3 regions of the Peribacillus sp. YIM B13481 genome follow, and region 3 is predicted to be linked to each of the others. Evidence: riboswitches for the same ligand, from Rfam matches in the RefSeq annotation. Region 3 holds a riboswitch; each other region holds the start of a gene.
The links. Region 3 has a riboswitch for thiamine pyrophosphate ahead of thiT (energy-coupled thiamine transporter ThiT). Riboswitches for the same ligand answer to the same signal wherever they lie in the genome.

Region 1 (10,340 bases), on a different contig from region 3:
GCGGGTATTAAAGAAGATATAAAAGAACCGTCAGGCGGGGTGATCTGCCGCTATCCAGAAGGTCGTTTAAATGGTTTATTTAAAGAAAACCAGGCGCAGAACCTGATTTTAGACAGCCTTCCTGGCATTGACCAAGAGTATATCGAAAACGCACTCATAGAGGCCATAGAAGACGCATATAAGCTAGGTTTGACTGGCGGACATACTGAAGACCTCCATTACTATAATGGCTTCCTTCCGACATATCAGGCGTTTAAATCGGTAATCGAGGACAGGGAAATGGCCTTTCGCGCCAATTTACTCGTCCATCACGAAGCGTTAGAAGAAATGCTGAAAGCAGGCGGCAGCTATCAAGAAGGTACGCGATATATCAAGTTCGACAGCATGAAGATATTTACCGACGGCTCCTTAGGCGGACGCACAGCCCTGTTAAGCGAACCCTATGCAGATCAAAGGGATACGAACGGTGTCGCGATATTCACTGAGCATGAGCTTCAGGAATGGGTGAAAAAAGCAAGGGATGCCGGAATGCCGATTGCTGTCCATGCCATTGGCGATCTCGCTTTTGAATACGTCTTGAATGCAATTGAAGCCATCCCCCCAAAAGAGGGACAGAGGGACCGGCTCATCCATGCGCAGATCGTCCGGCCGGAGCTGCTGGAGCGGGCGGCAAAACTGCAGGTCATATTTGATATCCAACCAGGTTTCGTCACGTCCGATTTTCCGTGGGTGGAAGAAAAGGTTCCAGCCAATCTATTGGATTCCTCCTATGCCTGGAAAACCTATTTGAATATGGGCATCATTTGTGCAGGAGGGTCAGATGCGCCTATAGAGCCATTAAATCCAATTTTGGGCATCCATGCTGCTGTCACAAGGACGAAAATCAACAGTGAGGACAGTACCGTATATGGCTTGGATGAAAGGCTCTCCGTTCATGATGCCTTCGCACTTTATACAAAAGGGAGTGCTGCAGCTATCGGCCAGGAAAAACGCCGCGGTCAGATCATCAAAGGGTACGATGCAGATTTTACCGTGTTTAATCTGGATGTCTTTGCTGTTGTGCCGGATGATCTCCTGAAAGTTGAGGCGGTCATGACGGTCATAGATGACAGAATCATGTATGATAAAAAATAACAGTTGCAAAAAAAGAAATGGATACGCAAAATAGTTAGAATTCGATAAAGGAATTAATGGAAAGAAGGCAGGTTATGAAAGTGGATGAACAAAAAGAAGGGGCGATCTATGCAGCCCTTTCTTATATGATGTGGGGAGTCGTGCCAATTTACTGGAAGTTCCTTCAGGGAGTCGGAGCTACAGAAATCTTGGCTCAGAGGGTATTATGGTCTTTCGTCTTCATGCTGGTTTTATTGATGTTCATGAAAAAACGACAAGCGTTTCTTGATTATGTCAAAAACATATTGGGAAATCCCAAACTCTTTGCGGCGTTACTAACGGCCTCACTGCTCGTTACAGCTAATTGGGGAGTGTTCATCTGGGCCGTTAACTCAGGACGGATCCTTGACACGAGCCTTGGATATTATATCAATCCGCTAGTCAGTGTACTATTGGGAGTGATAGTTTTAAAAGAAAAATTGAGCGGGGCACAGATCATGTCGTTCCTGCTTGCAGGAATCGGGGTCTTGATCCTAGGCATTCATTTCGGTACGATCCCGTGGGTCTCTCTTGTTTTGGCCATGACCTTTGGATTATACGGCCTGGCAAAAAAAATGATCAAAGCCGAATCGGCGATCGGGCTGACGCTCGAAACGATGATGGTAACGCCTCTTGCCCTGGGTTACCTGATATACTTGATGAACCAATCAGAAATGCAATTCTTTACAGCAGGAAGCACAAGCTTGCTGTTGGTGGGCGGTGGGATTGTTACGGCCTTGCCTCTTTTATATTTTGCAAAGGGGGCGGAGAAGATCCCGTTATCGATGCTTGGGATTTTTCAGTATATCGCTCCGACCTTATCCTTACTGATCGGGGTATTCGTCTATCACGAAAGTTTTACAAAAGCGCATCTTTTAGCCTTTTTGTTCATATGGTCAGCCTTGGCTGTTTATACACTATCCATTACGAAATGGGGTCAGGCAAGTGCACGCAGGTTTAAAGGCAAAGGGAACATCGGTGCGTGAATAAGAAAAAATGCTTGGTGGTTCCATCCCCAAGCATTTTTTTTGCCTATATTTAAAGAAACCGGTTTTACGGCAGGAGAATTGCTTGAGTCATGAAAGATAAATCCTCGGACCTATTTCAGAAACAATCAAATCAGATAGGCTGACAAGACCGTGAACGGGCTTTGCACGGGAGATAGTTGGTTGGAATTGTCTATAGTAGGAACTATCCAGGCTAATGATATGCTTTGTCAGGAATGCTGAGATGGCGGCATTCGGCTTTCTATTGCTATTTAGTTCATCGATGATACCCTGTGCATTGGTAATCCCGATCCTGTGGCCATAAAAGAGGTCTTCTCCTAATAATATTGCATTCTCACCTTGCCATTCAGGTGTTTCCTCATCGTGATCAGGGTTTTTGAAGTAAAGGCAATCCCCTGGTAAATAATCCGTTCCTTGATGAACATGAAGAGCCATATTCTTCGGAGGGCGCCAGTCATATAGAAATAGGCTTGAAAAAAGATAGTCGAAATTCCTAGGGCCGATTAAATCCAAAATGGCCTTTAAAAAAGTGACGACTATCGCTGTACCGCATTCGAAAGCGTAAAGCGTTCCATTCAAGAAAATGTCCAGGAGTGCAACATGAGGGGCAATCCCTGGCTGAAGGGTAAAAGTGCCATCCTTTGAAAGGCGCCAATATTGTTTATTGGATGCCGATTCCTCAAGTGTGGAAAATTCTGCATCACTTTTATCCAACGCAAAAGCTGCCTCGATGACTCGGTGCCTCAGTTGTATATCGAAATTAAGGTATCCAAAGCTCCGATATTCAAAAATGTTAGAATCTTCCGCTAGCAATTGGAGAATTTCAAGCGATTTAGCAGATGCTATACCTGGTTGGATGTGACTGACATCTAATAATTTGTGATTAATCTTTATCATGATCATATCCACCTTTTGCTTTTGAAATTAAGGGCTTATAAAACCAGTACACAAAAAATGTCCACAGGTTATGCTCATTATATGAATACCTGCAAGGAAATGACTCTTTGAACGTGTCAGGCACGTAAACGAGAATGATTGGAATGGCATGATGTTTTGCTAGATATCCTTTAACGCAAGGGAAACCTTTCCAATTAATGAGAAGAAGCAAATTAGTATTCCTTTTTCCCCATGAATTGATATAATGGGAGAGAAAAGTTCATATGTGCGAGAAATGTAGGGGGGCCAGTACTGCTGGCTGAGATTGCGTCCTTTAGATGCTGACTCTTTGAACCTGATCTGGATGATGCCAGCGGAGGGAACATATTATTACTGACTTTCTGTTTTGTATGTTAAGCGTCCGAATTCATCTTCGGGCGTTTTTTGTTTTTTTACCGGTATTGGAATGGACCCTGGCGCCTCATTATGGTTTCGGCATATGGATCTTATATGATGTGTAGGAGGATAATAGTTTGAATAAATTCTTACCACTGTTAACTTCGTTGTTCCTTTTGGCTGGATGTGGGGCAGGCGGAACTAATGAAAAAGAAGAATCATCTAAAAAAGAAGGCAATAAAGAATTAAAAAAGGTATCGGTCGTGCTTGATTGGACACCGAATACAAACCATACAGGATTGTATGTAGCCAAGGAAAAAGGGTATTTCAAAGAACAAGGTCTGGATGTGGAAATTATCATGCCAGGCGAAGCTGGAGCTGATAAACTTGTGGCTTCAGGGAAATCTGAATTTGGCGTGAGCTACCAGGAGGGCATTACGCAGGCCCGCGTGCAAGGCGTTCCGATTGTTTCGCTAGCTGCTGTCATCCAGCATAATACCTCTGGATTCGCTTCACCTGCGGCAAAAAACATTAAAACTCCCAAGGATTTTGAAGGGAAAACGTATGGTGGCTGGGGGTCTCCAGTTGAAAAGGCCATTATTGATTCACTTATGAAAAAAGAAAATGCCGATGTAAATAAAGTGGATATAGTGAATACAGGGGACACAGATTTTTTCACTTCGGTTAAAAGGGATATAGATTTCGCCTGGATTTATTATGGGTGGACAGGTATCGAGGCTGAGTTGCGGAATGAAAAGCTTAATATGGTTTACTTAACCGAATACTCTGATAAGCTGGATTACTATACGCCTGTTTTGACAACAAATGAAAAGATGATAAAAGAGGATCCTGAGACTGTTAAAGCATTCGTTCATGCAGCTTCGAAAGGGTACCAGTTTGCAATTAAGAATCCTGATGATGCAGCGGACATATTAATTAAGTCTGCACCTGATCTAGATCCAAAACTAGTGAAGAAAAGCCAGGAGTGGCTTGCAGATAAGTATCAGGATGATGCTCCGCGTTGGGGTGAACAAAAGCTTGAAATCTGGAAGAATTATAGTGATTGGATGAAGGAAAATAAGCTTCTTGAAGGTGATTTCAATCCTGAAAAGGCATTTACCAATGAATTTTTACCAAAATAGGAGGAAATACAATGGCCAATTCATTAATTAGTATACAAATCATTCCTAAAGGGGAAAATGTCATCCCCATGGTCGATGAAGCAATCAAGATCATTGATGAATCAGGTGTCAAGTATGAGGTTCACCCGCTAGAAACAACAATGGAGGGTGAGCTATCCGAGCTTTTTGCCGTGATAGAAAAAATGAATGTAAGAATGATTGAATTAGGCTCGCCGAATGTCATTTCCCAAGTGAAGATACTATATCAGCCAAGCGGGATTACGATGGATACGTTAACGGAGAAATATCGGGCATGATCAAAAGGGGAATTTGGAAGAAGGGGGCTCCCTTCTTTCTTTTATTATGTTTGCTGATAGTATGGGAGTCAATGACAGTCTTATTAAAGGTTGAAAAATGGCTGCTTCCCGCTCCATCAGCCATTTTCATTGAAGGAATTGAGTCGTCCCGTAATCTTTTTGGACACCTTATATCAACAACTGAGCTTGCGTTATCGGGTTTTCTTATTGGAAGCTGTATCGGTTTATTGATTGCTGCAATCTTACACCTATTTCCAGGTGTGAAGGACGCGGTTTATCCTCTGCTCATACTCTCGCAAAATATACCAATCATAGTTTTGGCACCGCTTTTAGTGATCTGGTTTGGCTTTGGCATGCTGCCTAAGTTAATTGTGATTTCACTCGTATGTTTTTTTCCGGTTGCGGTTGCTTCATTGGACGGTTTTCGCCAGACACCTTACGAACTTAAGCATTATTTCAAGATGATGGGAGCGGGGAAAAACCAGTTATTTTGGAAGCTGGAACTTCCCCACTCGATCCCGTTCATTTTCTCAGGCCTAAAAATTTCGGCCACCTATAGTATAATGGGTGCGGTTATTTCGGAATGGCTTGGGGCTAAATCGGGGATTGGTGTTTATATGACGCTCGCTTCCTCCGCGTTTCGGACAGATCGGGTGTTTGTTGCCATTTTCATCATTATGGGAATGAGCCTTCTCTTTTTTGGAATCATCACATTCCTGGAGAAATATTTAGTTTCATGGAAGAGAAAGGAGGGTGAAAGGGATGATGCTGGAAATTAAAGATGTCTCCTTTGCTTTCGATGGTAAACAGAATATTTTAGAGAATATGAATTTCCATGTAGATGATGGGGAATTTGTCACAATCCTAGGACCATCTGGCAGCGGTAAAAGTACGTTGTTCCACTTGATAGGCGGTATTTTGAAGCCGGATCAGGGCATCATTTCGTTGGATGGTAAAAAGATAAATGGCTTTAAGGGCCATATAAGCTATATGCCGCAGCAGCCATCCCTTTTACCTTGGAGAACGGTGTTGGATAATGTTTTGCTTGGAAGTGAGCTTGCTGGGATAAGAGACAAAGAAATGGCAAAAGCCCTTTTGTTGAAAGCTGGATTAGAAGAGTATGTGAAGGCATATCCGCATGAATTATCTGGGGGCATGAAGCAAAGGGCCGCTTTCATTCGAAGCATCTTAAGTCGACAGGACTTGATGTGCCTGGACGAACCCTTTTCTGCTCTGGATGAACTGACAAGATTGGAAATGCAAAAATGGCTGTTGTCTGTTTGGGAACAAAATCGGAGATCTGTGCTTTTTGTTACCCACAGCATAGATGAAGCGGTTTTCCTTTCAGATAGAATTTATGTGTTATCAGCAAAACCGGCTGCTGTCATCAAAGAAGTGAAAGTTCCATTTCCAAGGCCAAGAAGTGAGGAACAATTTCTAAGTGATGAATTTTTAAATTTGAAGAGAGAATTATATGCCGCACTAAAGCCAACCCTTTCTTAAGTCAGGAGGAAATTGAAAATGAAGATCATCGACAGCCATATCCATTTGGATAGGTATGATGAAAGTGAACAGAAGCAGATTCTCTCTGATATGGAAAAGGTGCATTTGGAATCATTGGTGACAGTTTCCATGAATTTAACCTCTTCCATAAACAATGACCAGCTTTCACTCAAAGATTCACGAATTAAGCCTGCCTTCGGCTTTCATCCCGAGCAGCCCCTCCCGAGTAAAGAGGAAGTGAACGAATTATTGTATTGGATGCGGGAACATCGTCATAATATGGTTGCTGTAGGTGAGATCGGACTCCCGTATTACTTAAGGCAGGAAAATCCCAATATGGATACGTCAGGTTATGTAGAGATACTGGAAAGGTTGCTGGCTTTTGCTAAAGAGGTTGAAAAGCCGGTTATCCTTCATGCCGTCTATGGCGATGCCCCCATCGTTTGCGACCTTTTGGATAAGCATCAAATCACAAAGGCACACTTTCATTGGTTTAAAGGTGATATCAGGACAGTCGAAAGAATGGCCGAAAAGGGGTACCGCATTTCGATTACACCTGATGTTTGTTATGAGAGGGAAATACAGGAATTGGTTTTTGCATACCCACTTAAGCTGATGATGATTGAAACGGATGGCCCATGGCCGTTTGAAGGGGTTTTCAAAGGGAAATGGACGCACCCGGGCATGATGCATGAAAGTGTTCGTCAAATTGCTTCGATTAAAGGATTGCCAATTGAGGATGTCTATGAAATCCTTTATCAAAATACGAAAGATTTTTACCATATATAAAAGGTACCGGACATATCCGGTACCTTTATTAGTTAGTTCAAAGAAAGGTCCTTTTCACCTTTTCCCAAAAGGAATTATCCTTAAGCTTAACGGTCTTGATGACTTTACCGCTTAACCGGACCTTGACCTTTTCAACATGATTGATGCTTAATGCTTCATTGTCCATTCCGATGATCGGGTAGCTTGGCCCGTTTTGTTCAAGGTGGACGGTCAACGTCCTATTGCCGCTTAGGATGAATGAAGAACCTAGGGTCCGATAGGAATTATTATTGATGGATGCGAGCTCGCTCACTTGAAAACAAGGGAGAAGCGGATCCACAACGGCCCCGTTTACCGATTTATTATAGGCGGTGCTTCCGGTCGGGGTCGCAATGATGATTCCGTCGCCGCGAAAAGTTTCAAAATGGAGTTGATCAATGAAAATATCCATGATGAACGTTTTGGTTATGGAAGTCCGGATACTGAGTTCATTGAGGGCATAAAAGGAGGGCTGATCGTCCAACTGGATATCGATGGTTGGATATTTACGCACCTCGATTTGCTCTCTTGTCATGGCATCGATCATTTTATCCGTGTCTTCCAAGTGGAAATCGCAATACATATTCAAGTTACCTGTGGTGGAAATGCCTGCATATAAACAATCATCCCTGAACCCGGTTTTACGGGCTGCCTGCAGGAATGTGCCGTCATCACCTATGCTTACGATGATGTTGGCCTTTGTGAAATCTTGGATGACTTCATATGAATGCTGTTTCGCTAAGTCCGATAAGTATTCGATCTTGTTAAGTATTTCTGTATTCGGTGCATGGAAAAAATAAATATTCCTGCGAGTGTTCATCATGTTCCCCCCTAGTATGATTGGTGATGAAAGGGCTTTCTTTTTCCTGTTCAGGTAAATGCAGATCGTGCAAAATGCACCAATGCATTTCCAATTAGAGGATTATTTGCTACAATTTTATATGTCTAGTTTATCATGGAATGAAACATTAATGTATGCAGTTCGTATGATAAGAAGGATACATATATTTAAGGGGGAAAACAGATGAATGGAAAACGTTGGGCGGCACTTGGAATTGCAGCCGTTTTATTTTTTGTCTCTATTGCTGTAGGGACGGCTACAACTCTATTTACAGCGGATACGGAAAATATCATTGATGAATTATTTGCTTCTGAAAGTGCATTTAACGAGGAAGTCATAGAAGGCGATGATTTTTCTAATGTTATTGCAGTATTCGATGTAGAGGGAACGATTCAAGATACAGGAGAAGCTTCATTACTAAGTTCAGCAACATATAATCACCGTGCCTTCATGGATAAGCTGAAGATGGCAGAGGAAAATGATGATATCAAAGGAATCATACTAAGGGTGAATTCTCCTGGCGGCGGTGTCGTAGAAAGTGCTGAGATCTATGATAAGATCCTTGATATTAAAAAAGTGAACAAACCTGTCTATGTTTCAATGGGATCAATGGCGGCTTCCGGAGGATATTATATTTCTGCGCCAGCCGATAAGATTTACGCCAGCCCAGAAACGATGACGGGTTCACTAGGTGTCATCATGCATGGGTATAATTACGAGAAGCTGGCCAAGAAGTATGGCGTTGAGTTCGAAACCATCAAAAGCGGACCACACAAAGATATTATGAGCCCAACTCGGGAAATGACTGGAGAAGAACGTGAAATACTGCAAAATATGATTAATAATTCTTATGATCAATTTGTAAAAGTCATTGCCGACGGACGAGGTATGACAGAGAATGAAGTACGCAAAATTGCTGATGGCCGCATTTATGATGGGCGTCAGGCTAAAGAAAACCATTTAATAGATGATTTCGGCCATTTGGATGATGTAATTGCCGCGATGAAAACTGATATCGGTAAAAAAGATGCTCAAGTTATCCGCTATACCGATGAGGCAGGTTTCGGTTCATTATTCAGTATGGGAGCGCAAAAAATGTTGGGGAATGATGTGGAAACGGCCGTCTTGACAAAAATCCTTTCCTCTTCAAATTCTCCACGCTTAATGTATTTGTATGCGGAATAGGGGGGCTGAAGGATGACGGAACGAAATGAAAACAATGAACAAATCGCTGCATCCAATGTACTGGCAGATCAAGAGGTTCCCGTTCAGCAGGAATTTACGCCAGCCAAGCAGGCCGTGGATGATGGCGGAGTCAAGAGAGTGCATTTTGCTGGATTTTGGATGAGATTTTGGGCCTATTTAGCTGATTTGTTGGTTATCGGAAGTTTGAATCGGATTTTGATTCATCCCATCTTCAAGTTTTATGAAGGGACAGATGATCTTTGGTTTTCCGCAGAAGGCTTACTAACAGGGATCGTATTCTTCTTATACTTTGTTTTGATGACCAAATTCTTGAACCAAACCCTTGGTAAGATGATTTTTGGACTGAAAGTCGTTACATTGAGGGAAGAGACAAAAACCATTTCTTGGGGTACGATATTGTTCAGGGAGCTGATTGGCCGATATATTTCAAAAGTTACTTGGATTGGCTATCTCCTGGCAGGCTTATTACCGAAGAAACAGGCTTTGCATGATGTCTTTGCAGACACAGGTGTTATTTTGATCAGAAGATGATATTTTCCATTCATGAATCTGTAAGAGCGTGTTTTTCGCTTTTGCAGGTTTATTTTTTTTTGCATTTGCCGATAATGATAGGCTGAAGGGGTGTGGGTGCATGATGTGGGTTTTGCTGATTATAGGTATCCTCATTTTGGTGCTGCTTATTCTTATTTTCACAAAAGTAAGAGTATACATTGACTACAAACGTGTCCAAACGAATGACAAAATACATATTAAATTATCAGCTTGGTATGGACTTATTCACTATACATTCAAAGTCCCGGTCATTAAAAAGGATGATGACTCGGCAGCTATAGTAGTAAAGGAAGAGCAAGAAATGAACGGAAAAACCGAAAAGGAAGAAAAGAAAAAAATCACACCCGAAGATTTGCGTGACGGATTCGCTGACATGAAGGAGTTGCTTCAGCATATGGTCGGATTTCATAAGGTCGTCCGTCAGTTCACAGGGAAAATCCAAGTTAAAAAATTCAGCTGGCATAGTATTGTCGGTACTAAAAACGCTGCACATACCGGTGTTTTAACAGGTGCATGCTGGGCGCTTAAAGGCTCAATCATCGGTTTGCTGACAACCTATTTC
Region 2 (10,340 bases), on a different contig from region 3:
TATGGATCCTTGGCATCATCTGTGCAGCTTCTGCAATCATTGGCCCCATAGACAATCGCGCGCATATGGACTTCACTGCGCATATGGTTGGTCATTTACTGCTTGGAATGATTGCACCCATCCTACTCGTGCTTGCTGCTCCCATTACTCTTGCACTGCGAACACTTGATGTACAATCAGCAAGACGCCTTTCAAAGTTGTTGAAAAGTTGGCCGCTGCGCATTTTAAGTAATCCAACCATTGCTTCCGCGCTAAATATTGGGGGACTCTGGATACTTTATACGACTGGGTTATATGGGTTGATGCATCAAAGTGCCCTTCTACATGCATTAGTGCATTTTCACGTGTTCATAGCGGGTTATCTATTCACTGCGTCTATGATTTATATGGACCCTGCGCCCCACAGGTTCAGCTTCATGTTTCGAGCTATCGTATTTACAATTTCACTGGCCGGCCATGATATCCTTTCTAAATATATTTTTGCCCATCCTCCAAGCGGAAAATGGAGGAATGTTAATGTACTATGCCGGTGATGCCATCGACGTTACACTTATCTGCATCCTATGCTATCAATGGTTCAAAGCCACCCGGCCTAATGGATCACTTGCCTTGTAGGAAGGACGGTTCTATGATTACTTCGGTAAACTCCTGTGTTTCTGTTTAATCGTTCATTGTTTAGCTCATACTAATTTTTGATGAAAAAAATTTAGGATGGAGCTGAATGGAAAATGGAATTTGAAGCTAACAATTCTACTGAAAATGCTCTTCGTGATTATAAAGCTGGAATCGGTGCCTTTACGCATAAAATGCCTGATTTAGCTGAGAAATTCAATTCGTTTACGGAAGAGTGCTTTAAAGAAGGACAATTATCCAAGAAAGAAAAACAGCTTATCGCACTAGGAATAAGCTTATATTCGCAAGATGAATATTGTATTATCTATCATACTAAAGGATGTCTTGATCAAGGCTGTTCCGAACAAGACATTCTTGAAGCCATTGGTGTGACCGCAGCATTTGGCGGAGGAGCCACCATGAGTCAGGCTGTAACCCTCGTCCAGGAATGCATTCAGGAAATAAATCAGATGAAACAATGATAAAGAAGGGATAGGACAATTTGTCCTACCCCTTCTTTCTGTTTGACAAAGGAATCCAAAAACCATGTCATTTAATGACTTATGTTGTTATTTCCTTGTGCGGGTGCATATGAATTCATCATTTGTTGCATATCCTGCTGTGCAAGCTGTGGAACTTGGTAGTAATGATGTTTGTTTTGATATAACGAAATCTCATATGCCATTTCAATGCAGTTCGGAACGGAATCTGCAAACACACGGCGAACCACCGGATTCGTTATTTCAAGCGCTGCCATCGCTTTCATGGATGCTGCAGACTTAACAGCTCCAAGCATCAAGCCTGCAATGCACTCATCTGTAATTTCCGACACGGATTGCAAAGGTTTCTTTGGCTGGGTTGGTGTCAATCCATATATAAAATCATTACCTTGATTCATTTTGTAGCTCTGGGTTGGTTTAGAAGGATCTTGACCCGTTTGGAAGCACTCCAATGAAATATTATATTCATCTTGGATGAACTGATATTGACGATCCAGAATGTCCATCAATTCCTGATCCTGAGCATGCTGACGCAAAAGCATGTAAGTGTTTAAAGTTCCAATCGTTCCCGACAACACTTCATGTACATCGAATACTTCGTGACCACCGTGATTCATTTGTGGGGGAATAGCACCCGTTTGCATGTTCTGGTGTACTTGACCTTGTTGATTTTGATTTTGCATTTTATTTCCCTCCTCGTTTCATCAATGATGTGAACAAGCTTAGTATGTTAAAAACCAACAGGATTATTCAATTTAAACTCTTCCGCCCTACATCATGTTGTCTGTATAAAAAAAGCCTGATGTTCTAAACTATAAACACTTTATATGTATGGGAGGATTTCAAATGACTCATAAATGCTTCTATTGTACTGATGACACGGAAGAAAAAAAAATCCATGTCGTAACATTTCAAGTTACTGACACGGATAGAAATGAAATGCTCTGTGATGAATGTTATCAAGAATGGCTACAAGGAATAAAAGGCTAAATTACCCTCTAACATTTCCAAACATTAACTCATGGATTCAGGATTAGTACAGGGTAACTTAAATGCGTAAAATAGTTCAAGGAGGATGGTTATGGGAATTTTAAGCGGAAACCCAAAAGAAGAGCCTATGCATTACGGAGAGGTATTTGGTACATGGGCATTTCTAACAACAACAAAAGGGTTAATTGCATGTCATCAAACAATGCTCAATCACACTGGTGACAAGGACCTGCATAAATTACTTGTAGAAGTGATAAATCAAGGGAAACAGGAAAATGACCAAATTGAATTATTATTAAAAGAAAATAACGTAGGACTGCCTCCATCACCACCTGAAAGGCCTAAAGCTAATTTAGAGGATATTCCCGTTGGGGCACGTCTTCAAGATCCTGAAATCTCTGCTTCAGTATCAATCGATATTAATGCAGGATTAGTTGCTTGCAGCCAGATCATGGGTCAATGCATCCGCGAAGATATCGCAGTGATGTTCGCACAATTCAATGCAAAAAAAGCAGCATTGGGTGCTCATTTCCTAAGATTAAATTTTGTAATGAAATATCCCCTTAATCATGTTGACTTTATGATTGAATGCCCCACATGATTAAGGGATTAATTCCGATAACGAAAGGACGATTAAGGAATCACTACCATTGCAGACTTTCGATTAAGTAGCACTTTGTACATTGTTGACTATAATCATTTTTTACAAATTCATGATTACAATTCTCCCGAAAAATGTTCAGCTCTCTTTTTAGCTGTTCCAATTGAGTTTCCAACTGTTTCATTTCAACTTTTATCTGGATTACCCGATTCATCGAATTCTCCCTTTCGTCCGAATCATTGATAGATTTCTCCGTCCGTTTTCCTAAATTCATTCGCTTTTTCTTTAAGCCCTTCATCGATTACCGACTCAAAACCCAGGCCCTTTTCTTTTGCCAAATCACGGATGTCCTGGGAGATTCTCATACTGCAGAATTTAGGTCCGCACATTGAACAGAAATGGGCTGTTTTGGCACCTTCAGCCGGAAGAGTTTCGTCGTGATATTCAACCGCCCTTTCAGGGTCGAGAGAAAGATTGAACTGATCTCTCCAACGAAATTCGAATCTAGCCTTCGAAAGGGCATCATCCCGTTTTTGTGCATCCTTATGGCCCTTTGCAAGGTCAGCTGCGTGGGCTGCAATTTTATAAGTAATGACCCCTACTCGAACATCCTCTTTATTCGGAAGTCCCAAATGCTCTTTCGGTGTCACATAACATAACATGGCAGTTCCAAACCATCCAATCATTGCAGCACCAATCGCAGAAGTAATATGATCGTATCCAGGAGCTATATCCGTTGTTAAAGGTCCTAAGGTATAGAATGGAGCTTCTTGACAGACTTCCAGCTGCTTATCCATATTTTCTTTAATCAAATGCATCGGTACGTGACCGGGTCCTTCCACCATGACTTGAACATCGTGCTTCCAAGCAATCTTCGTCAGTTCCCCCAGTGTTTCCAATTCAGCAAATTGCGCCTCATCGTTTGCATCTGCAATGGATCCAGGACGGAGGCCGTCACCTAATGAGAAAGAAACATCATATGCCTTCATGATTTCACAAATCTCTTCAAAGTGAGTATAGAGGAAGCTTTCTTGGTGGTGGGCCAAGCACCATTGTGCCATGATGGACCCCCCTCGTGAAACAATTCCCGTAACTCGCTTTGCTGTTAAAGGGATGTACCGCAAAAGCACACCAGCGTGTATGGTGAAGTAATCGACACCTTGCTCGGCCTGCTCGATTAATGTATCCCGAAAAACTTCCCAATTTAAATCTTCCGCGACTCCATTCACTTTTTCCAATGCTTGATATATTGGAACCGTCCCAACTGGCACTGGTGAATTCCTGATAATCCATTCCCGGGTCGTGTGAATATTCTTTCCGGTGGATAAATCCATTATGTTGTCGGCTCCCCAACGTGTAGCCCAAGTCATTTTCTCCACTTCATCTTCGATCGATGAACTAACAGCTGAGTTTCCTATATTCGCATTTATTTTCACATGAAAATTACGTCCGATGATCATTGGCTCACTTTCAGGATGGTTAATATTTGCCGGAATGATCGCCCTACCGCTAGCTACCTCTTCTCTTACAAACTCAGGGGCAACATTTTCCCTGATTGAAATGAACTCCATTTCTGGGGTGATGATACCTTTACGGGCATAATGAAGCTGGGTTACGTTTTTCCCTTTCATTGCGCGCAATGGCTTTCTTTTCAATCCCGGAAAAATTTCAGCTTTGGATTGTGACTCCACTTTTTTATACCCATTATCTTCGGGTTTTATTTCACGTCCTTCATACTCTTCAACGTCTTCACGTTCCAAGACCCAATTGCGTCTAATCGGGGCAAGGCCTTTATGAATATCAATGGGATATTCTGAATCCGTATATGAACCGCTTGTGTCATAAACCCGCAAAGGCGGATTCTCCTCTTCGCCGAATGCACCTGTAGTGGGACTTAGTTTAATTTCACGCATAGGTACTTTAATATCAGGTCTCGATCCCTCAACATACACTTTTTTACTCCCGGCAAAACTGGACATAATTGAAACGTTCATGTCATTTACTGAATTACTCATCATGATTTCATTTCTCCTTTTTAAGTTCATTTAAAAAGGACAAAATCCAATCCATTTCGCACGAAAAAACCGGATCTCATATTTAAGACCCGGCTAACGTTAGTATGACTACAGAAATGACCAAATGAAATGTCATTGTTTAGTAGATTCTAACTTCCCCACGCTGGTATGAACCAGATCAGGTCCTGAGGGTTAAGAAGCATAAGCGCTTCTCTCTCAGCCCAACTGTTATTGGACACCCCTAGTCTGAATAATTTAATTGATTACAGGGTAACTATATATCACCCTTTTCATTCTGTATATAATTTGAAAGTCCTAATACTTTAGGTCACTCTCTCCAAATTCGTTACTTGGAGAAGGATCACCAATTAATTTTCCAGGCTCTCAAGGATTGGGAAAAGCTCCTCTAAATGCTTGATTTCATAGGTTGGAAGCACTTCATTCCGTTCCTTATCATGGCGATTTATCCAAACCGACTTTATACCTACCCGTGATGCTCCAAGGATATCCGTCATTAAATTATCGCCGACCATCAATACTTCATCCTTATCAAGTTCCATGATCTCCAAAGCATGCTCAAAAATGGAGGCATCCGGTTTACCTCGTCCAAAAGCTCCAGAAATGACGATTTGATCGAAATAAGGAACTAGTTCAGGTGTAATTTCAAGTTTAGTATTTTGGAGTTCAGGAGAACCGTTTGTCAACAATAGCATTTTGTACTTCCCTTTTAATTCATCTAACACACGGAATGATTCTTCATAAATAAATGGCTTTTTACGTCTCTCTGCAGGGAAACGTTCTGCCAGTTCGAGCCCAAATGCCGGGTCATCGATCCCTAATGCCTTCAAGCCTCTCGTCCATGCTTCTTTCCGATAATTTGGTGCAATCACGGCCATCTTCCGGAATTCATCATGATCATCCTGAAAATTTCCCCACAGTCCTTCAAATGGGTTGATTCCGATCATTTGTGTAAATCCATAGGTATCGTAAGAAGAATAAAGCTCACGCGCTTCCTTCCGAACCGCTTCTTCAAACTCGTCGACATTTAAATCATATTTCTCCTTAGCCACTTCACATGTGGCCACAAAAGCCTCTTTTACACTTTTCTGATCCCATAGTAATGTATCATCTAAATCAAAAAAAACTGCCTTCACCAAATTGTCCAACCTCTTTCCCTATTATTGAATTCGTAAAAATTACACTATTACAATAATAAACCACAACCAACGGAAAAAGAATAACTAATCGGAAAAGGCCTGCATCTTTCTTAAGCAAAATGTTCAATATACCAGACTTACCTTCTATGGCGGGAAACCCTATATTTTTGACTTATCATCTTTCGAATACATACAGCTTTCCATTACCGGCAATCTTGAATTTTGGACCGGTGAACCCCCGTCGGATCAGCTCTTTCCTCATATAAACCATTAGGGCGGCATGACTCACGATCAGAACATCCCTTTCCCCCTTTGCAAAAACTTCATCCAATACTTTATTGATCCTTCGTTCGGCGATCTTAATTTCCGCCCTTGTCTCCTTGTTGAACAGCGAGCAGCAGCGAATCCAGATGGCCCAAAGGATGAACGGCAGCTTCACCTTCCCTTTGAGAGGGGGAGAAGGTATTTCCCGCAGCTCCTCCATCCGATGAACCGTACCTGGATAAATATGTTCCGCTGTCTTGACAGCTCTCGACATATCACTGCAATAACATTCCTGCCATTCCTCCACGCCAAGTAAAGTCGTTCCATAAATAATATCCGCTGCATCATAGTCCACAAACCATTGCTTCATATCATCCGCCGTCACAGATTTCCCAGTAGGGAATTCATGTGCCACCTTAAAATGCCGTACTAAACCAATTTTCATTTCTTTCTCCTCTTTAGCTTTTGAATTATAAAATTAACTTTCTATTTGATCCACCAACTTATATAATAGGTAATGTAAAAATTATACAAAGGTGGTAATTGAATGCTATCCAAGAATTTCACTAAGATTTTCCTTGCTGTCGCATTAACTTTTACATGCATCTCTTTTTTACTGATAAAAATCGACTTTGTCTCCGCAGCCACTACAGAAAACGCAACGGTAAACACGAAGAATTCCCCTTTATCTGTTAGAAGTGGTCCCGGCACCAGCTATAAAAAAGTAGGATCGTTGGAGAAAGGGAAAGCCGTAACCGTTTATTCGAAAACAAAATCCGGCTGGTCGGAAATTCGGTACAATGGAAAAAAAGCCTATGTATCTACTAAATATTTAAAATTTAGCAATGTGAAGATAACCAAGAAAAAGTATAAAAATATTAGTGACTTGTCGTATCCGCAAGTATCAGGACTAAAAAATAAAGCAGCTCAGGATAAAATTAATCAGGTGTTAACTAAGCATGCCAAGGATGCCTATTCCTTTTATCTGCAAGCAAAAAAGGATAGGGAAAAAGATAAAAATGAGGAATGGTGCAAAGAATCCCCATACACTTGCCAGTATAGTTACAGTATTTCGTATAAAGTGAAATTCAACCAGGATGAAAAGCTAAGCATTCTTATTGACGATTACTCCTATAGCGGTGGAGCTCATGGAATGGGATACACAACATCCTATAATTTTAAAGTGTCTTCCGGTAAACAGGTGAAAATCAGTGAAATCCTCACATCCAAAGTGAAATATACGAAGGTGCAGAAATATGCTTTTGACTACATGAGGAAAAGAGATAGTTTTTATGTTAAAAAACAGAGCGATGTTCCCGTCAATAAGGATTCACAGTTCTATTATACAAATGGGGGGATCTATCTCGTATTCCAGGAATATGAAGTAGCTCCTTATGCATTTGGCCGCCCTGCAGTAAAAATCCCAAGTAAGGTTTATAAATAATTTCGTGGCACAGGGGCTAACTCCTGTGCTTTTTTAGTGCCTTACATTCAATATATCTAACAAATGATGAAAAATATAGAACCATATTTCACAGTCTGATGCGATTTCATTCATACTTACCATCGCATTCAAAAAAGTGGATTTTTTTAATAATAGATATTTGATGGGAATATGTTTTTAACCAATGCCGAACTTACTTTTATCTGATGTAAACATAATGCGAAGATGTTCTTAGTTAAAGGACGAGAATAAGGAGTGTATAGGGTTTACCTGATATGGATAGATGGGACCGAATACGAAGAAAGAAGGCTTGTTATGCTAACCAAAACAGCTTTAATATGATCCAAGAATAATGAAAATAGAGAAGGCTTTTTACCTTCTCCATTTTTTTTTACTTCAAAAATTGGAGTTCAGTAATCGTGCATCTTTTCCTGAATTTATATTTTCCGCTCAAATCACTGAATTGATAATCATTGAGGGCTTTTTCCAGCTGTTCTTTTAGCATATCCTCCGTGATGGATACACCCACCACATCTTTCCAGTTTTCTTTTCCGATTAACTCTTCGAATGGAATGGTAGTTAGGACTTCATCATAAATCTGGATGCTTTGATCGATGCCGAAGCTGCCATATATACTGCCATTTTCATCAGCAAAAATATGCTCCGATTCCAGTTCTTCCACAAATACTTCTAGATATTCCTTTGACTTGACAGGCTTGATGGCAATCTCTGCTTCCGCCCTTACAGGCCCAAATCTCTTATCGACGATTTCTATCGTCATTTGGACGTGAAAGGAAGGGTACATTACCTCAATCCCATCACAAAGTTCCGCTGCCGAATTAAATACCATCTGAACACCCTCCTTTTATTTACTATCATTATATAATATAATACTTCATTGCCTTACTAATAACCCTTATTCAAGATCACTTAGCATCTTTGCTTTTTTGAAGATCAACTCATCTTTTTCCCTATCATAATAATAGATTTTGAATGTTTCATCTCCGCTTAAATCTGTACTGCCAGTCAACACGCCAAAAAGTCCATTTCCCATCGACCATATTGGAATAACTGGCCTGAGGATACACATTATACCCTCCATCATTCATAGGATCAATCGTCACATTCCCGGATCCACCTGAAACAAAAGCAACGATAATAGTCAAGAAAATCAGTGTAATCCTGATATTCTTCAGTTCACGCGCATAATGATCATTCATCTTTTTTCACCTTTTTTATACGATATCCATAATATAACAATAATTTCAATCTATTTGTGTCCCTAATAAAAAAGCCCATGCAGATCGATGCATTGTTTTTTAAAATCACCTTCCCATTAGGAGTTTAGCACCAATCAATGAATTCATCTTCGTGACCATAAAAGATTTGATAAGCTTCATCCTTTTGCTGAAATTTCGGATCTTCTACTTGTTTTACCTATATGTCTTTTGCACCTTGAAAAGTTACAGCCTTCATAATCAACCTCCTAAGGTATTCTTGATATAACCGCCAACAAAGTTTACTAAGCCTATGAACACTTAATTCTCCCAAGGATTAATTGCCCTTCATTAAGTTGAATCCGGTTCATATAAAAAAAGCCCCGGAAAACCGGGGCTCACCTATGAAACACCTATTTAGTAACCTTATAAATTCACATTGTCATTGTGCTTTTCATGCTTATACTCTCTAAGAACCTCGTTAAATACATCGGGATAATTCGTAAACAGCCCCGTTGCACCCCATTCTAGAGCTTTTTTCATGTCCGCTCTTTCATTTACTGTATAGGGATGGAATTGAAGGTCATGATTTCGAACCATCTTCACATATTGTCCGTCCACCTTATTGAAGTTCGGACCCACTCCAATGGCATATTCATTAATGGATTCCAATTCTTCATCAGAAATGGTTGCTTGGTTCTTATAAGAAAAAAGCTGCACAAGCGGTAAATTTGGATTCATGTCATGAACCTTCAAAAGGCTTTCTTGACTGAACGATTGTATAAGTACATTTTTGGTACGGCCTTTTGAATCCACCATTTTATTTTCTTTCAGAACTTGCAGAAGTTCTTCTTCCATTCCTGGATATACATCAGGAGACTTTGTTTCAATATAGTAATTGGCCTGCCTGCCGAATTTCATAAAGACTTCTTCAAGAGTGGGTACCGTTACCCCTTCATATTTCTTTTTTGCCAATTGCGGATATTTTTCATTGAACCATGTACCGGCATCGAGTTTTTTGATTTCTGCCAGAGTTAAGTCTTTCACTAGACCTGTACCATTCGTTGTACGATCCACCTTTTCATCATGCATCGCTATCAATCTTCCATCCTTTGTCATCTGAAGATCGATTTCTATGTAGTCGCCTTTCATTTGTTCTCCCAATTGATATGCGGGTATGGTATGTTCAGGAGCATAACCGGAAGCTCCTCGATGTGCGATATTCACAATTTTCTTCTCATAAATAGATGAATTCGAATGATCTTCATTTGCTGCTGAGGTCCCCATGGAAGTAGCCTGCAATATAAAAGCCGCACTCATCATGCATAAACCGAATTTCTTTATATTCGTTTTCATTTTCCCCTATCCCCTTCCTATTATTACCACCATTTTAGAAGGGGAATGTGAATCTACAGCAAATATAGTGTAAAGAAATAATATATTAGTTAAAATGGGTAAAAACCCCCATGAAACAAATTACTTGCAAGTCCTTCGTGTAGTTCGTTATGCTCAATCCAATTCCATGAACCCATTCCATTCG
Region 3 (10,340 bases):
CTAATGAATTGATAGCGTTCTTTAAGTTCCATCGTTTTCAATTCGGTATAACAGGATAATGCAAAATGAATTAGTTTATCGAAGTAAACGTTTATTTGCTTAATTAAATCGGATACTTCTTCTTTCGTTGCCTCGGAATTCAAAACGTGCTCAACGATGGTGGATCTGCCGATGGTTGCAGTGGAAAAGAAATTTTCCATATCCAATTGTTTATTAACTCGATCACACGCAATTTTTTCACCTACGACCTTCAGTACATCGTCTATGTCAGTATCCGATTTCCCAAGCTGATCCATTAGCAGATTGAAAATATTTTCCACTTCCCCTTTAAAATACCCCATATATCCGTCCGATAAATGGAGCAACTGATCTTTCCATTTGGAAATGATGCTGTTTTTTTGAGAAGATAAAAAGTGAATGGTCATTTCTCGATTAGATACCATTTTGCCCTCCATAATGTAGGAAAATGAATTTTACTTTCGACCCAGAAATTAATTTATTTGAATAAAATACAAAATATTAAAATAATTATTTTGCTTTTATGATAACAGATTAATGTTTTTTACACATGTGTCAATTGGATAAATATTCGGCAATTAATCGATAAATACCTTTTTTTGACACAGTTTTATTAAAGGAATTGCAGGATTTAATAATAAAAAAAGGTATCCGCAAAGTTAATGACGGTTACCTTTTTTATTAAATGCATATGGTTCAATGTGAACGATCACATGCTGGATGTTATATTCCTTCAAAAGATTCTCTTCGATTTTAACCGTAATATCGTGACCTTGGATGACGGTCAAAAGAGGGTTAACATGTACGGTAGTTTCGAGCAGGATTTCACTTCCGTGCATACGGGCTTTAATTTCACTCATGTCCTTAACACCTTCTGTCAGTATAATGGTTTGTCCGATCTTTTGCAGGAGCTGCTCGTCGAAACCATCGGTTAAAGAGATGGATGCATCACGGAAGATATCCCAGGCCGTTTTGCAGATGATGATCCCTACTACAGCAGCAGCTATCGCATCCAGCCAAGGGATTCCCATCTTAGTACCGATGATTCCTATAAAAGCACCAACACTGACAAGGGCATCGGAACGATTATCCTGTGCAACGGCGTAGATGGAAGAGCTGTTGATCTTTTTACTTAACGCTAAGTTATAACGGTAGATTCCGTACATGAAGATTGCAGAGAAAAGAGCGACATAACCGGTCGGCATATTTGGAACGGTTGTTGAATCTTGCTGGAAGAAGGATTCTATAGCACTGTAAACAACCTGGATGCCCACGGTAATCATGATGAAGGCAGCTACCAGCGAGGCTATGGTTTCCGCCCGTAAATGACCATATGAATGATTATCATCAGGAGGTCTCTTCGAAATTTTCAAACCAATCAATACGGCTATGGAAGCGATGATGTCGGTCGTATTATTTAAACCATCTGCCCAAAGCCCTTTAGAATCACCGAAATAACCGAATGACAATTTAAGAGCAGACAAGAATATGTAAGCGGCAATGCTTATGTATGCGCCTTTTTCAGCTGAAATCGAATGTTTATCCATGTCTAATCCCTCCCCGGTGTAAATTAAAAGATATCAAAACAAACCTTAGTGAGTCTATAGAAAAGTTGTTGCATTTAGCCATCTAACCTGGTTAATTGCAGGTGTATTGAAGTTGGTTAAAAGAAAGGATACCCCCATAAATATGGGAGTGGTAAGTTTTTATGATATGACATTTTCTTTAAGTTGTCTTTTATAGAAACTAGTAGTATATTCTAACCGAGGATCGAAAATTAAATACTTCCACAAGGGGAGCCAAAAGGCTGAGAGTGAACGGTTGAGTTCAGACCCTATGAACCTGATAGTTAACACTTGCGTAGGGATGTGGTTTTGGATACAAGCAATACTGGGCATCCACTACCGCCCCGGTGTTGCTTTTTTGTTTGTGCAAAATCTGGCAGGGAGGGAACTCATGGACACTTTTCATTTTTGGAGAAGGGAGAGACATGATGAAAAATAAAACGTTATTCATGACAGAGGTTGCCATTTTTGCTTCACTGGCTTTATTACTGGATTTGGTTTCTGGATTCATTTTTTCAAGAATCTGGCCGCAAGGAGGCTCGATTTCAATAGCCATGGTACCGATTTTTCTGATGGCATATCGGTGGGGCATCAAAGGTGGTATGTTAACCGGATTGTTACTTGGGCTTTTGCAGATCGTCAGTGGTACAGCATGGATCAGCACGCCGATTCAAGGCTTCATTGATTATTATCTTGCCTTTACGGTTGTCGGGATATCCGGTGTATTCATGAATAAGTTTGTAAATAGCTATAAAGAGGAAAAGCGTTCCAAAGCGAAGTGGTATGGGATTGGCGGCATGTTTTTGGGCAGTTTTCTGAGGTTTCTGTGTCATTTCATATCCGGAATCGTGTTTTTTGGCTCTGCAGCTCCAAAAGGACAGCCAGTAGTGATTTATTCATTCATTTATAATGGGACTTATATGCTGATCAGTTTTATTTTATCGGCCCTTGTGGTGATGATGTTATATTCGGCTGCTTCAAGTGTATTACTGAAAAAAGCCTATTAACAAAAAAAGCCGGATTCTATAAAGAATTCGGCTTTTTTCGGAGATTAAGCAAATTGAGTCTTACAGGGCGAAACGGCTCAATCCTCATTTTGCAATGAATACCGAACAGGGTGCGTTTTTCGCAATGGAGCTGCTTGTACTGCCAAGAAAGAATTTTTCCAAACCGCTTTTAGCGCTATTGCCTACAACGATGAGGTCGGCAGCAGTTCTTGCCGCATATTCACATACGCTATCTGGCGCATGTCCTTCCAATATCTCGAATTTCCCCTTGACTTGACATTCACTTAGCAATCTCAACGTATTACTTTCTGCGTTCTGAACACTACTCTCAACGGCGGAAGGGGTGTCATTGACCATTTGAATTTCTGGTTGTTCGACTTCAACGACGGGGTGTGTCTGGACGGGATCCACATAAAATCCAGCAGCCGGTACAAACCCCGGCGCCGAGGCGTTTCCCATGATACGCTGCTCAACCTTATCAAATAGGACATGAACTACGGTCAGCTCGGCCTCAGGAAAGGCCTTTTTCAATGTTGCTCCATATTCCACGGCACGTTTACTTTCTTCATTTCCATCAAAAGCGACGACAATATGTTTTAAATTTTTTTTCATGCCATCTCTCCCCTTTTATAAGTATTTAAAGTGTTATACCCACTTTTTAAGGGTTTCACGCCATTAATCGGTATATTGATCGCAAATTACGGGTAAAGGATAGATACGGTCATTATTAAAAATGGTAGGATGAAATCCTGGTCCTTCAATTAGTGGCGGGCTTATTTTTCATTCGGTGAAGGGGGTATCATCGGCAAGGAAACCGATACCCGGGTATAGTGCTAAAGAAAAGGCGACTTAGCTTAGGCCTTTTAGTCAATCGACGAGTTTTCTTTAATAAAAGGGGTAAAATATTTTTAATGAAACATGTCGCAGATTGGAAAATGGGGGTACAAATGAGAGGGTTAGTGAAATTAGGTCTAATTATTATATTGGTGATTGTGGTTTTAGGCGCCGGTTCACTTTTTTATTTCAGACAGGTTGCAGATATAAGCCATCTTCAAAATATTCTTCAGCAACCAACAGGAATCTATGATCGGGATGGAAATCTTGCCAGCACGATCACGGCAAATAAATCCGAAGGTGTTTCGATAGATGAAATACCGGAACATATGAAACAAGCGGTGGTTTCCATTGAGGATCACCGTTTTTATGAACATCACGGCATAGATTATCAAGGGATTTTGCGAGCGCTGATTAAAAATGCGAAGGCCGGAAGTGTTGTTGAAGGAGGGAGCACACTTACCCAGCAGCTTGTGAAGATTACGATGCTGGAGTCGAATCGAACACTGAAGAGGAAGATTGAAGAGTTTTTTCTGGCCCAGGAAGTTGAAGATAAATATACAAAAGATGAAATTCTGGATATGTATTTGAATCAAGTTTATTTTGGCCATGGGGCATGGGGAATTAAAAAGGCCGCAAATATTTACTTTTCCAAAGAGGTCTCTGAATTGACCGTTGCCGAGGGAGCCTTGCTGGCAGGTGTCATTAACTTGCCATCCAAACTTGATCCATATAAGAACTTAGACGGGGCAGTGAAGCGGCGTAATTTGGTTCTTTCTAAAATGGCGGAACATGGTTATTTGACGAAGGATGAAGCAGCGGCTGCAAAAAAAGATACAGTGACACTTCTCATGGGGGAGAAGGAAACCGATCCATTAAAAGGGAAGTACCCTTATTATGTGGATCATGTTTTATCGGAAGCATCAAGCAAATATGGAATAAAGCTTGAGGACCTGCTTTCAAAGGGCTATAAAATATACACGACACTGGACCAATCCATGCAGCAGGCTACAGAATCCGTGTATGCGAATGAAGCCAATTTTCCAGTTGGAACGAGTACAGGAGAAATGGTTCAAAGTGGATCAGTCCTCCTTGATCCTAAAACAGGAGGGATAAGGGCAATTGTCGGTGGGAGAGGAAAGCATCAATTTATGGGATATAACCGGGCAACCCAGCTGACAAGATCTCCAGGTTCATCCATTAAACCACTTGTCGTTTATACTCCAGCGGTTGAAGAGGGATACGGTATCACTGCCCCTTTGAAGGATGAAAAAATGAGCTTTGGGGAATATGAGCCAACAAACCTGAGCGGTGTATATAAAGGAGAAGTACCCATGTATGAAGCGGTGATGAATTCCTTGAATGTACCAACGGTTTGGCTTTTGAATGAGATTGGCATCGATAAGGGGCTGGATTCTCTTAAACGGTTTGGGATTCCTTATGAAAAGGATGATCGAAATCTTTCGCTTGCTTTAGGAGGGATGAAGAAAGGTGTGTCCCCGCTTCAGATGGCAGGAGCCTTTTCAGCATTCGCCAACAGCGGGGAACGTATGGAAACCCATGCCATTGTAAAAATAGAAAATAATGATGGAAAAGAGGTAGCCGCCTGGAAAAAGGAAAGCACCAAAGTAACCTCTAAAGGCGTCGTCGATAAAATGAATTCCATGTTGCTTGGTACAGTGGAATATGGCACAGGGAAAAACGCAGCTGTGTCGGGTTATGAAATAGCAGGTAAAACAGGTTCAACACAAGTTCCCATCGAAGGAATATCAGGGGTTAAAGATCAATGGTTCATCGGTTATTCACCTTCGTTGGTCGGTGCAGTATGGGCTGGATATGATAAAACGGATGAAAAGCATTATTTAACGACACACAGCAGTCAGGGAACTGCAATCATCTTTCAAAAAATAATGTCGAGAGCATTACAGAATCAAGCATCTCAATCTTTTAATACTCAAGATATCGGACCGCTTATAGCTAAACAACAGGCAGTTATAGCTGAGCAACAGGTAAAGAAAGAAGAGGAGGACAAAAGGAAGCAATATTGGATTGATAAAGGAAAAGAAATTCGGAATGGTTTGAAAAAATGGAGGGATTGGGATGTGCCGTGGTAATTTTCATGAAATGGGAGCATGGCACGCTCGTACTTTCCAATAAATTAGCATAAAAAAAAAGACTGTCAATCATTGACAGTCTTTCATCATTCATTAAAAAATGAGATTTGCTATTATGCCGATTACGACGATTGCGCCTATCACCATTAAAATGGTTCTCACTTCTATACACCCTCTTCATGACGTAGTTGGAATCATTTAAATATTAACGGTTTGGTTCAATTGGAATCCAAATGCACTTTTATGATTTTCTTTACAAATAGCCTGTACTTTTTCTAGCATGGCATGTACATTCTCGCCTTCAAGTATGACTTTCATGGTTGCACATTCTTGAAGAATGAGCACAAAGGATACGAAAGTCGAAAGTTTCTTGGCATCGACCAATTTATGGTTGCAGATAAAATATATATTCCCTTTAAATTCTTTTGTAACTTGATATAGGTTCATGATTTGTCGCATGGATAATCTTTTATTTGTTTTAATATCAGAAGAAATCACTTTATTCATGTCGTTTACTCCTTTTGTTTTTATACTTTTGGAAAAGCATAATCAAGATGTCAATTCAGCTACAACACTTTTTAAAATGAACAAGTATGTTTGGTCCTTTTTATGTAATTGTTAGCGGGTCATGTTGTATATTTACCCGAGTGAAAGATTTTGAAACCTATTTGAAAATTTCAATTTTTGGAGGGGGAACGAACTATGTTAACACTTATTAAAAATGGGGAGCTTTATGGTCCGGAATATATGGGCCAAAAAGATATTCTCTTGGTTGGAAAGCAAATTGGTTTCATTGAGGACAAGATTGATGTCCCTGCAGAGTTCGTTGAAATGAAAGTGATTGATGCGAGTGGCCAAATTGTGGTTCCGGGTTTTATAGATGCTCACGTACATATTATCGGCGGAGGTGGGGAAGGGGGCTTTAAAACGAGGACACCAGAAATCCAATTAACAGATGCCACTTTAGCGGGTATAACGACATTGGTAGGGGTCATCGGAACAGATGGGACGACAAGGACCATGCCAGCACTGCTCGCTAAAGCGAGAGCGCTTGAAGAAGAAGGTATTAGCTGCTTCGTTCAGACTGGTTCCTATCAAGTTCCAGTCAAGACGTTAACCGGTAAGATCGAAGATGATTTGATTCTTGTGGATAAAATTATCGGTGTTGGCGAAATTGCCATTGCCGATCATCGTTCTTCACAGCCGACTGTAGCTGAACTGGCTAAATTGGCCTCTCAAGCGCGTAATGGAGGTCTGTTGTCCGGGAAAAGCGGTATCGTCAACATTCATGTCGGCGACAGTCAAAACCATTTGCAGGTAATTGAAGAAGTTGTCGAGACAACGGAAATACCGATCACACAGTTTTACCCTACACATATAAATCGAAATCCGCATTTATTCAAAGCAGGGATGGAATATGCAAAAAAAGGGGGTTTTATTGATTTTACGACAAGTACGATCAAGAAGTTCCTTGAAGAAGGGGAGGTCAAAGCAAGTACAGCAATAAAGAGAGCACTAGAAGAAGGGGTAGATATCAGGCAGATCACCTTAACTTCAGATGGGCAAGCAAGCCTGCCTGACTTCGATGGCAGTGGCAACCTGCGCGGTTTGAACATTGGTACATGCATGTCCTTATATGATTCTGTCGTAGATGCGGTCATCGAGGATGGAGTATCAATTGCCGATGCCATACGAGTTGTGACGGAAAATCCGGCAAATATTTTAAACCTCACTAAGAAGGGCCGGCTTGAGGTAGGGAATGACGCCGATATCATCATATTGAAGAAACAAACGTTAGAAATAAATAGGGTTATCGCGATGGGGCAAATCATGGTCAAAGATGGTGAAGCGGTCGTGAAAGGCACATTTGAAAATAGATCTTTCTAATACCCGTGTAGTGGGGTAAGGAAAAATGAAATCTTGTTGGTAAAGTAAACCTCGATCGAGCGAATATCTAAGGTATATTGAATAAATGTCAGTTTAACTAAAATAACTGGATTAGTACTTGGGCGTCTACCTCTGAATACATATCTTTCACCAAGTCATATATGAATGCGAAGTCAATGGCGGCCTCCACTTTTCGAACCAAATGGTTCGCTGGCACCAGTTAATCTAAAGTAATCATTTCAAGTTGATTTCGCTGATTAGAATCATGTTTGGAAGCATCCTTATCACCCCAAGTTTTTATGCTTCTATTTTAAACAATAAAGACTGTAGGCAAAAGATTTTAATTTTATAACAAAGTTGATGAAACGGAAGGTGCGAGACCCCGCAGGCGCAAGCCGAGGGAGGAGCGCCCACGGAAAGGGAGTGCCCTACGTTCCAATCAACGTTCAAATTGTACAAGCCATAAAAAAACGTAGACAAACTCAATTATTTATCGAGTTTGTCAACAGTCTGAGACCCATGATTATTATGGGTCTTTTTGTGCTCGATCCTGATTTTGATGATAGTGGATGTACTTGTTTTATTTAGGCAGCCCTTGAATGGATGCTAGCTAACAAGTGACTTGAAAAGGTCGGAGCTTATCCCCAAACTTGCCGGTAACCCGCTGGTTTTACATTGGATTTTTCCATAATCGGGATTATTTTCAAAATGAAGGTGAGATATAAGAAAACACATTCTAAATAAAGGTAATATACGAAAAATTCATTCTATTTAACATATTATTAAAATCTTGGATGTATTATCCTTTTATATAAGCAAATGTAGTTTATGAAACAGTAATTATTCACAGACATAAAAGACCAATGAAAACTTTTTGGGCTGTTATTTCATGACTGTTCAAATCCTTGGTAAGTTTGCGAAACAAATCTATCTTAAGGGGAGAAATGAAATGGAAAAGACGGGAAACCCAATAATGAAAGCGTATTCAAATGAAGGTGAGCCGGAAATGTTTCGTGTATTGACACCTGACGGAGAAATAGTTGGAACGATTGATGGGAAAATCGATAAATCATTGATGTTAAAGATGTATGAGAGCATGCTACTGCTCAGAACATTTGACCGTAAATCAATTAATCTCCAGCGCCAAGGCAGAATGGGAACTTATGCACCTTTCGAAGGACAGGAGGCATCCCAGGCAGGAAGCGCTTTAGCGTTGTCGGCAGGTGATTGGATGTTTCCCACATACCGTGATCATGGAGCGGCAATCATTCATGGACAGGAATTGTATCGTGTTTTCCTATACTGGATGGCACATTTTGAGGGTTCAATTTGTCCGGAAGGTAAAAGGATATTACCTCCTAGTGTTCCCATTGCCACTCAAATGGTTCATGCGGTAGGAACGGCTTGGGCAAGTAAAATTAAAGGGGAAAAGAATGTAAGCATTGCTTATTTTGGTGATGGTGCCACTTCTGAAGGGGACTTTCATGAGGCACTGAATTTTGCAGGTGTTTATAAAACCCCGACAATCTTTTTCTGCCAAAATAATGGCTATGCGATCAGTGTGCCTTTTGAAAAGCAATCAGCATCTAAAACTATATCCCAGCGTGCTGCTGCTTATGACATACATGGGGTTCGAGTGGATGGAAATGATATCTTTGCAGTATGGCTGACTGTAAAAGAGGCTGTCGAAAGGGCGCTTAAAGGTGAAGGACCTACTTTAATCGAAGCCATAACCTTTCGCTATGGTGCCCATACTACTGCAGACAATCCGAACATATATCGCGATCAGGACGAAGTTTCAACGTTCTGGAGGGAAAATCGTGATCCGATAACGCGTCTTAAAAAGTATTTGAATAAAGAGGGTTACTGGAATGAAGAACAGGAAGGAATGGTGTTAAAACAATTCAACGAACTGATAGATGCTCACCTCCAAAAGGCGGAAGGTTATCCGAAATCCAATCCGCTCGAAATGTTTAAACATGTATATGCTGAGGAGTCATGGCACCTAAAGGAACAGAAGCAGGAATTGAACCAAATCTTAAAGAAAGGTGTGAAGAAATAATGGGCAAAAGTTTAACGATGCTCCAGGCTATTACGGAAGCGCAGGACCAAATGCTGGGTCATGATGATCGTGTGTTGATCTTGGGTGAGGATATTGGAGTGAACGGCGGAGTTTTCCGATCGACGGAAGGGCTTTATGAAAAGTATGGAAAAGATCGAGTTGTGGATACGCCATTAGCTGAATCCGGAATCATCGGCTCTGCCATTGGTTTAGCCCTTAACGGACTGCTGCCCATAGTGGAGATTCAATTCCTCGCCTTTATTTATCCGGGATTCGAGCAACTCGTTTCCCATGCTGCCCGTATGAGATACCGGACTCGTGGGCAATTTAGCGTGCCCCTCGTAATCCGTACGCCATATGGTGCTGGAATCAGAGGACCTGAACTTCATTCCGAAAGTGTCGAAACCTTCTTTGCCCATACTCCGGGTTTAAAGGTAGTTGCACCCAGTAATCCATACGACGCAAAAGGGCTTCTCATTGCCGCAATTGAAGATCCTGATCCGGTAATCTTTTTGGAACCGACTAAATTGTATCGTGCTTTTAAGGAAGAAGTTCCCGAAGAAATGTATCGTATACCAATTGGTCAAGCAAAAGTGGTCCAGGAGGGAAGCGATCTGACGATTTTTGCATGGGGGGCTATGTTAAGGGAGGCATTGAATGCCGCGAAAAAGATTGAAAGCGAAAAAGGCTGGAAGTGTGAAGTGGTTGATCTTCGAACATTATACCCTTTAGATAGGGATACCATCGTGCAATCCATTAAAAAGACAGGTCGTGCATTAATCGTCCATGAAGCCCATAAGACTGCCGGATTAGGTGCGGAGATTATTTCCATCATTAATGATGAAGCTCTTAT

Region 1: it holds a riboswitch for thiamine pyrophosphate, as region 3 does, so the genes downstream of both, ACFX4X_RS02600 (ABC transporter substrate-binding protein) here and thiT (energy-coupled thiamine transporter ThiT) in region 3, are expected to answer to the same signal.
Region 2: it holds a riboswitch for thiamine pyrophosphate, as region 3 does, so the genes downstream of both, thiC (phosphomethylpyrimidine synthase ThiC) here and thiT (energy-coupled thiamine transporter ThiT) in region 3, are expected to answer to the same signal.

What each region holds. Positions count from the first base shown of each region.
Region 1 is NZ_JBHZPE010000002.1:222,481-232,820, reverse strand. It holds gene ACFX4X_RS02615 (amidohydrolase) at 1-1,134, shown strand, start outside; gene rarD (EamA family transporter RarD) at 1,209-2,138, shown strand; gene ACFX4X_RS02605 (protein-glutamine gamma-glutamyltransferase) at 2,229-3,056, opposite strand; TPP riboswitch at 3,325-3,434, shown strand; gene ACFX4X_RS02600 (ABC transporter substrate-binding protein) at 3,569-4,573, shown strand; gene ACFX4X_RS02595 (thiamine-binding protein) at 4,585-4,869, shown strand; gene ACFX4X_RS02590 (ABC transporter permease) at 4,866-5,648, shown strand; gene ACFX4X_RS02585 (ABC transporter ATP-binding protein) at 5,632-6,372, shown strand; gene ACFX4X_RS02580 (TatD family hydrolase) at 6,391-7,161, shown strand; gene ACFX4X_RS02575 (NAD kinase) at 7,199-7,999, opposite strand; gene sppA (signal peptide peptidase SppA) at 8,204-9,205, shown strand; gene ACFX4X_RS02565 (RDD family protein) at 9,218-9,757, shown strand; gene ACFX4X_RS02560 (DUF2953 domain-containing protein) at 9,858-10,340, shown strand, end outside.
Region 2 is NZ_JBHZPE010000022.1:48,743-59,082, forward strand. It holds partial or broken gene ACFX4X_RS14065 (cytochrome c oxidase assembly protein) at 1-615, shown strand, start outside; gene ACFX4X_RS14070 (carboxymuconolactone decarboxylase family protein) at 729-1,094, shown strand; gene ACFX4X_RS14075 (spore coat protein) at 1,166-1,795, opposite strand; gene ACFX4X_RS14080 (hypothetical protein) at 1,959-2,102, shown strand; gene ACFX4X_RS14085 (DUF3231 family protein) at 2,194-2,703, shown strand; gene thiC (phosphomethylpyrimidine synthase ThiC) at 2,940-4,721, opposite strand; TPP riboswitch at 4,857-4,971, opposite strand; gene ACFX4X_RS14095 (HAD family hydrolase) at 5,087-5,875, opposite strand; gene ACFX4X_RS14100 (histidine phosphatase family protein) at 6,051-6,584, opposite strand; gene ACFX4X_RS14105 (PdaC/SigV domain-containing protein) at 6,687-7,583, shown strand; gene ACFX4X_RS14110 (hypothetical protein) at 7,975-8,433, opposite strand; gene ACFX4X_RS14115 (hypothetical protein) at 8,582-8,803, opposite strand; gene ACFX4X_RS14120 (glycerophosphodiester phosphodiesterase) at 9,227-10,156, opposite strand.
Region 3 is NZ_JBHZPE010000006.1:97,942-108,281, forward strand. It holds gene ACFX4X_RS06330 (histidine kinase N-terminal domain-containing protein) at 1-443, opposite strand, end outside; gene ACFX4X_RS06335 (cation diffusion facilitator family transporter) at 678-1,565, opposite strand; TPP riboswitch at 1,801-1,902, shown strand; gene thiT (energy-coupled thiamine transporter ThiT) at 2,009-2,590, shown strand; gene ACFX4X_RS06345 (universal stress protein) at 2,675-3,202, opposite strand; gene ACFX4X_RS06350 (transglycosylase domain-containing protein) at 3,502-5,538, shown strand; gene ACFX4X_RS06355 (hypothetical protein) at 5,737-6,045, opposite strand; gene iadA (beta-aspartyl-peptidase) at 6,241-7,425, shown strand; partial or broken gene ACFX4X_RS06365 (transposase) at 7,479-7,645, opposite strand; gene pdhA (pyruvate dehydrogenase (acetyl-transferring) E1 component subunit alpha) at 8,375-9,487, shown strand; gene ACFX4X_RS06375 (alpha-ketoacid dehydrogenase subunit beta) at 9,487-10,340, shown strand, end outside.